Regions from separate parts of the Bacillus sp. DU-106 genome, predicted to be linked through region 3. Evidence: riboswitches for the same ligand, from Rfam matches in the RefSeq annotation. Region 3 holds a riboswitch; each other region holds the start of a gene.
What was found. A riboswitch is a leader RNA that binds a small molecule or an ion and turns the genes downstream of it on or off. The one in region 3 is predicted to bind S-adenosylmethionine.
Positions count from the first base shown of each region.

Region 1: another riboswitch for S-adenosylmethionine. It lies ahead of C3Y97_RS03990 (sugar ABC transporter substrate-binding protein); the one in region 3 lies ahead of mtnW (2,3-diketo-5-methylthiopentyl-1-phosphate enolase).
Region 2: another riboswitch for S-adenosylmethionine. It lies ahead of C3Y97_RS01840 (methionine ABC transporter ATP-binding protein); the one in region 3 lies ahead of mtnW (2,3-diketo-5-methylthiopentyl-1-phosphate enolase).

Region 1 is NZ_CP026607.1:764,699-766,972, forward strand. Features, by position in the region: gene C3Y97_RS03990 (sugar ABC transporter substrate-binding protein) at 1-833, opposite strand, end outside; SAM riboswitch class I at 922-1,027, opposite strand; gene C3Y97_RS03995 (NCS2 family permease) at 1,116-2,274, opposite strand, start outside.
Region 2 is NZ_CP026607.1:333,087-335,360, reverse strand. Features, by position in the region: gene C3Y97_RS01845 (methionine ABC transporter permease) at 1-152, opposite strand, end outside; gene C3Y97_RS01840 (methionine ABC transporter ATP-binding protein) at 142-1,161, opposite strand; SAM riboswitch class I at 1,285-1,391, opposite strand; partial or broken gene C3Y97_RS01835 (cysteine hydrolase family protein) at 1,634-2,199, shown strand.
Region 3 is NZ_CP026607.1:4,045,548-4,047,821, forward strand. Features, by position in the region: gene C3Y97_RS20395 (pyridoxal phosphate-dependent aminotransferase) at 1-996, shown strand, start outside; SAM riboswitch class I at 1,061-1,166, shown strand; gene mtnW (2,3-diketo-5-methylthiopentyl-1-phosphate enolase) at 1,231-2,274, shown strand, end outside.

The DNA of each region.
Region 1 (2,274 bases), 2.1 Mb from region 3:
TCATTACTTAAGTCAATGCCATATACTTTTATATCTGTACGACCAGCTTGTTCAAGTGCTTTAACAGTCCCTTTAGCAAACTCATCCCACGAAGCGAAAATAGCTTGTAAATCGCCTTTTTTCGGATATTTCTTTAGTAAAGCTTCTACTTGTGTTTGTGTATCGAGTGGCGTGTTATTACTAGCAGTACCGAATCTTGCGATTTCTTTTATATTTGGATACCGTTTATAAAAAGCATCAATGATAACATTGCGACGTTCCATTGGAGCAAATCCGCCGACCCATACAACTGCGATATTTCCTTGTCCATTCAAATCTTCCGCTAATGTTTTTAATGATTTCCATGCAAGACTATAGTCATCTTGATCAATAATTGTCACACCTGGCAAGCGTAGATCGTTATCGAACGCAACTACGGGAATGTTCGCTTGTAACGCTTTTTCTACTCCAGGTTTTAGTGCTTCAGAACGGCCATGATCAATTAAAATACCATCCACTTTTGAATTAATAGCAGTATCTAAATTTGCAGCCATTTTTGCTAAATCGTTATCAGAATTGTAGACTTGTACACTGCCGCCAAATAGCTCAACTTGTTTTTTGACACCCTCAATATATTGAGAGGAAAAAGTTCCGATGGACATTTGCATAATTAATGCGATTTTTAATGGCTTCTTCATTTGGCTTGGAATTTCTGTTTGTAATTGATTTTCTACCGTTGTAGTCGCCTTTCTCACAGTTTGTTGCTTTTGTGAAGAGATAGTATCTTGTTCATTTGTACAAGCTGCTAATGTAAATAAGAGAAAAATAAGTACGATGGAACATAATTTTTTCATAAAAAAATCCCTCCTAAACTAAAAAGAGAGAGGAGGGAGTGAAAATAAAAAACGCCTTTTCATATAGAAAAGACGCCTTATCATATTACTCTTATCTTTCAACACAATGTGTTGTAAGAATTAGCACCGTGCCCATAAATGGGTCGGTTGCCGGGCTTCGTAGGGCTCATCCCTCCACCTGCTCTTGATAAGACATCCGATATTTAACTATTTTGAATTATTCCACAAACGAATGGTATTGTCAAACAGTATTTATAAAAAAATCCCTCAGGAAGAGGGATTTTAATGTGGTAAGAATATCAATTGATAAGCAAACAAAATTCCAAATACATATACAAGTGGGTGAACAGCACGGAATTTACCTTTTGCCACTTTCATAAGTGGGTATGAAATAAATCCAAGTGCGATACCTGTTGCGATACTTGATGTAAGTGGCATGCTTAAGATTACTAAGAATGCTGGGAATGCTTCATCAAATGCGTCCCAATCGATGTGGCGAACTGAACCCATCATAAGACTACCAACGATAATTAATGAGGGTGCAGTAATAGCTGATACACCAGAAACAGCACTTACTAATGGGCCGAAGAATGCTGCTAGTGCGAATAGAACCGCTACTGTAACAGTTGTTAAACCAGTACGACCACCAGCTGCAACACCAGCAGATGATTCAATGTAAGCTGTTGATGGTGTCGTTCCGAACATAGAACCAATAGTTGCTGAGAATGAGTCAGATAGAAGAGCTCGTCCTGCTTTTGGAAGCTTTCCGTCTTTCATAAATCCACCTTGTTGTGCAACGCCAAGTAATGTACCTGTTGTATCGAATAGTGTAACAAGGAAGAATGAGAATACAACGCCGTATAATCCGTAGTTAATTACGTCAGATACAGCAGTAATTGGATTTGAAACGATAATTCCTTCTGGTAAACCAGGCATTGATGTAACACCGTTTGAGAATGATAATTGTCCCGTGAAGAAAGCGATAATACCAGTTAATAGCATCCCGATAAATAGTGCGCCATTTACATTTAAAGACATAAGGACAATTGTAATTCCAAGTCCAGCTAATGCTAGTAGTACTGGAGCAGAGTGAAGATCACCAAGTCCAACTAAGTTTGCATCATTTTTTGTAACGATACCTGTTAAACGTAAACCGATAAAGGCGATAAATAGCCCGATACCAGCAGTAATTGCATGTTTTAAGTTTTCAGGAATTGCTTCCATTAATTTTGTACGGAAAGATGTAAATGATAGCAAAATTAAAATCATACCTGCTACGAATACAGCAGAGAATGCAATTGCGAAAGTCATGCCTTCATGCGCTTTTACAACAGAGTAAGAGAAGTAAGCATTTAATCCCATACCTGGCGCGATTGCGATTGGTAAGTTTGTAAAGATTGCCATAAATAATGTTCCGACAACAGCAGCGATAATTGTTGCT
Region 2 (2,274 bases), 1.7 Mb from region 3:
TCTAAAAAGTTTCCTTTTCTCGTTACATATAAAAGTAAACCTAGCGGTATACCAAGAATTGTAGCAAATATAAGGGTTACAATTACCATTAAGAGGGTATCCCCCGTCGCATCTAGTATGCGCGGCCAAAATATACTCCAATCAACTCGCATGAGCTTCTACCTCCTTCAGCTGCACTTGCAGTCTTAGATGTTGTAATGCTTTTTGAATTTCCCTCTGCTCCCCTTGCAACTCTACAAGAAGATTTCCAAATAGCACATTTTGAAGTTCAATAATATTTCCGTACAGTACATTTACATCGACGTTATAGTTTTTTGCGATATATGATAGTACCGGCTGTCCTGTCTCCTCACCAGTAAATGTTAGACGATAAATTTGACCACCATTTTGAATTTTCGCTAGAACACTTTCCGGTAAATGATCATTAATGACAGAACGTACAAAGTTTTGAGTCGTCTTTGTTTTTGGTTGCGTGAAAACATCAAACAGTTTTCCTTCTTCAATAACTTTTCCCTTCTCCATTACAGCTACACGGTGACAAATTTCTTTCACAACATGCATTTCATGTGTAATAAGAAGAATTGTTAAATTGTATTCTCTATTTACTTTCTTTAATAAGTTTAGAATTTCTGTCGTTGTTTCTGGATCTAAGGCTGATGTTGCCTCATCACATATAAGAATATCTGGCGATGTCGCAAGTGCTCTAGCAATGCCCACACGCTGCTTTTGTCCACCTGATAGCTGCTCTGGGTAATAGTTTGCTTTATCTTCTAACCCTACAAACTTCAGCAGTTCATTTACTCTTTCTTTTATCTCATTCTTTGGTACTTTCGCTAACTTTAATGGATAAGCAATATTTCCAAATACTGTTCTTGAATTAAATAAATTAAAACTTTGGAAAATCATTCCGATTCTTTGTCTCAGTTTACGTAATTCTTTCGTCGATAATGATGTAATATCTTTATCATCTATTGAAATCGTTCCTGCCGTCGGTCTCTCTAACATATTTACTAAGCGTAATAACGTACTCTTTCCAGCGCCACTAAAACCAATAATGCCAAAAATTTCGCCTTTCTCAACTGATAATGTTACATCCTCCACCGCATGAACAGATTGCCCAGCTGATTCATACACTTTACTTACATTGTTAAAAGAAATCATTTTTTCCCCTCCTATATGCTGTAAAAACTTGAAGCAGAGCTTTCGAGGTAAAATAAAAAGTGCTCTCCTTCTTATCAACCATAAAGATAAGAAGGAGAGCACTTATATGTACTCGTTCACATCTTCTCATCTTCCAAGCCTTTATATGGCTTGCTGGAGTTAGCACGGTATTAAAAAAACCCGTTGCTGAGGTATCGTAGGGCCAGTCCCTCCACCTCTCTGGATAAGAATGTATCGATTTAATTGTCGTTTAATTAATTCTCATTATAGAACTCAGAATAATAAGAGTCAATACATTTTTTAGAAAAATATTAATTATTCCTTTATTAAAATTTTCAGATGAAAATTCATGAGAAAATAGTAACTTTCAAGGTTATTTAAAATTCTTCTTCCTCATATTTTTAAACAGGAGAATCTTCTCTACGAATTGAATAAATTTATTTGAATATGAAACTCGGAGGAAGATAAATATATGAAAACAGCTCTTTTACTCATCGATATTCAAAACGATTATTTTCCAAATGGAAAGATGGAATTGCGTAATCCAGTAGAAGCAAGCGAATATGCTAATCAGTTATTACAACACTTTAGAACAAACAGCGAACCTATTTTTCATATCCAACACGTAGCTATAAAAGATGACGCTACTTTTTTCCTACCTAATACAGAAGGTGTACATATTCACGAAAGCGTACGTCCACTTAGAGAAGAAACAGTTATAGTCAAACATTATCCAAATAGCTTCCGAGAAACTAATCTTCTAGAGCAATTAAAACGTTTAAATATTGAACATGTCGTTGTATGTGGGATGATGACTCATATGTGTATCGATGCTACAGTAAGGGCTGCATTCGATTTTGGCTTTCAATGTACCGTTATACATGATGCTTGTGCTACAAAAGACCTGTCTTTTAAGAACGCTACTATACCAGCTGTTTACATTCACAATACAATTTTAGCTAGTTTAAATGGCGTATATGCAAATGTAATAAGCACGCAAGAATTTTTAGCTACATAAAAAAACACTCCTTTCAGTGAGCAAAACCGAAAGGAGTGTTCCTTGTCGAACCATAGATTTTCTTTCAAATTGTATTATACAGGAAATTCTCAAAA
Region 3 (2,274 bases):
ACCATTCATCATAAATATCCGCCATTTCGCGGACATGAAAGCTTAAAGGAAGCCGTGGCTACATTCTATAAACGTGAATATGGCGTCGAATTAAACCCAAAAACTGAAGTTGCTATTTTGTTTGGTGGGAAGGCTGGACTAGTAGAATTACCGATTTGTTTTACAAATCCTGGTGATACGATTCTCGTTCCGGATCCAGGTTATCCAGATTATTTATCCGGGGTTGCTTTAGCAAAAGCACAATTTGAAAGAATGCCACTTATTGCAGAAAATAACTTTTTACCAGATTATACGAACATTGATGACTCTATTGCAGAGCGTGCAAAATTAATGTTTTTAAACTATCCAAATAATCCTACCGGTGCTACTGCATCAAAAGATTTTTTTGATGCAACCATTCACTTTGCTAATAAACATAATATATTAGTTGTTCACGATTTTGCTTATGGCGCTATCGGATTTGATGGTCAAAAACCTGTTAGTTTCTTGCAAGCAGATGGTGCGAAAAATATAGGAATTGAAATTTACACATTATCAAAAACTTTCAATATGGCTGGCTGGCGCATCGCTTTTGCTGTAGGGAATGAAAGTGTGATTGAAACAATTAACCTATTACAAGATCATATGTATGTTAGTATATTCGGTGCAGTTCAAGATGCTGCTCGAGAAGCGCTATTAAGTTCACAGTCTTGTGTAATAGACCTTGTAAATAGTTACGAATCTCGAAGAAACGCTCTTATTTCAGCCTGTCACTCAATTGGTTGGAATGTAGACATTCCAACAGGATCATTCTTTGCATGGCTTCCCGTTCCAAAAGGATATACCTCTGAGCAATTTTCTAATATTTTACTAGAAAAAGCACATGTCGCAGTTGCTCCTGGTGTTGGATTTGGTGAGCATGGCGAAGGGTATGTCCGTGTTGGTCTCTTACATACAGAAGATAGATTACGAGAAGCCATTAATCGAATTGATAAATTAAATTTTTTCAAAAAGTAATTGACAACACGAAAAATATCTGACAAAATTCAGTTATCTTAAAAATTTAAACATTTCTAAATACTTCTTATCAAGAGCAGGTGGAGGGACGAGCCCGACGAAACCCGGCAACCGATCTACAATTGTAGACACGGTGCTAATTCTCGCAGCATTACGCTGACAGATAAGGAGCTGGTTGTAAAAAAACCTCTCCTTAGCTGAGAGGTTTTTTTATTTAACTAGGAGGTTATAACAATGAGCGGAATTATAGCGACGTATTTAATCCATGATGATTCACATAACTTAGAAAAAAAAGCTGAGCAAATTGCACTCGGTTTAACAATTGGCTCTTGGACTCATTTGCCACACTTATTGCAAGAACAATTAAAGCAGCATAAAGGCAACGTCATTCATGTTGAGGAATTAGCTGAACATGAACATACCAATTCGTATTTACGTAAAAAAGTAAAACGCGGAATTATTAAAATCGAATATCCGCTATTAAACTTCAGTCCAGATTTACCAGCGATTTTAACGACTACATTTGGAAAGCTATCACTTGATGGCGAAGTAAAATTAATTGACTTAACTTTTTCAGACGAGTTAAAAAAACATTTTCCTGGTCCAAAATTCGGGATAGATGGTATTCGAAATCTTTTACAAGTGCATGATCGTCCCCTTTTAATGAGTATTTTTAAAGGAATGATTGGACGAAACATTGGGTATTTAAAAACGCAATTACGCGATCAAGCAATTGGTGGTGTAGATATAGTAAAAGATGATGAAATATTATTTGAAAATGCATTAACACCACTTACGAAACGCATTGTATCTGGAAAAGAAGTTTTACAATCTGTATATGAAACATACGGACATAAAACGTTATATGCCGTAAATTTAACAGGACGAACTTTTGATTTAAAAGAAAATGCTAAACGTGCAGTGCAAGCTGGAGCTGATATTCTATTATTTAACGTATTTGCTTACGGACTAGATGTACTACAATCACTTGCAGAAGATGATGAAATCCCAGTTCCTATTATGGCACATCCTGCTGTAAGTGGTGCTTATTCAGCATCCAAGTTATATGGAGTTTCATCTCCATTATTACTTGGAAAGCTACTACGTTATGCTGGGGCTGACTTTTCATTATTCCCATCTCCATACGGAAGTGTTGCGCTAGAAAAAGAGGAGGCTCTTGCTATCTCAAAATATTTAACTGAAGACGATGCATCTTTCAAGAAGAGCTTTTCTGTTCCGTCTGCTGGTATTCATCCTGGTTTCGTTCCCTTTATTGTA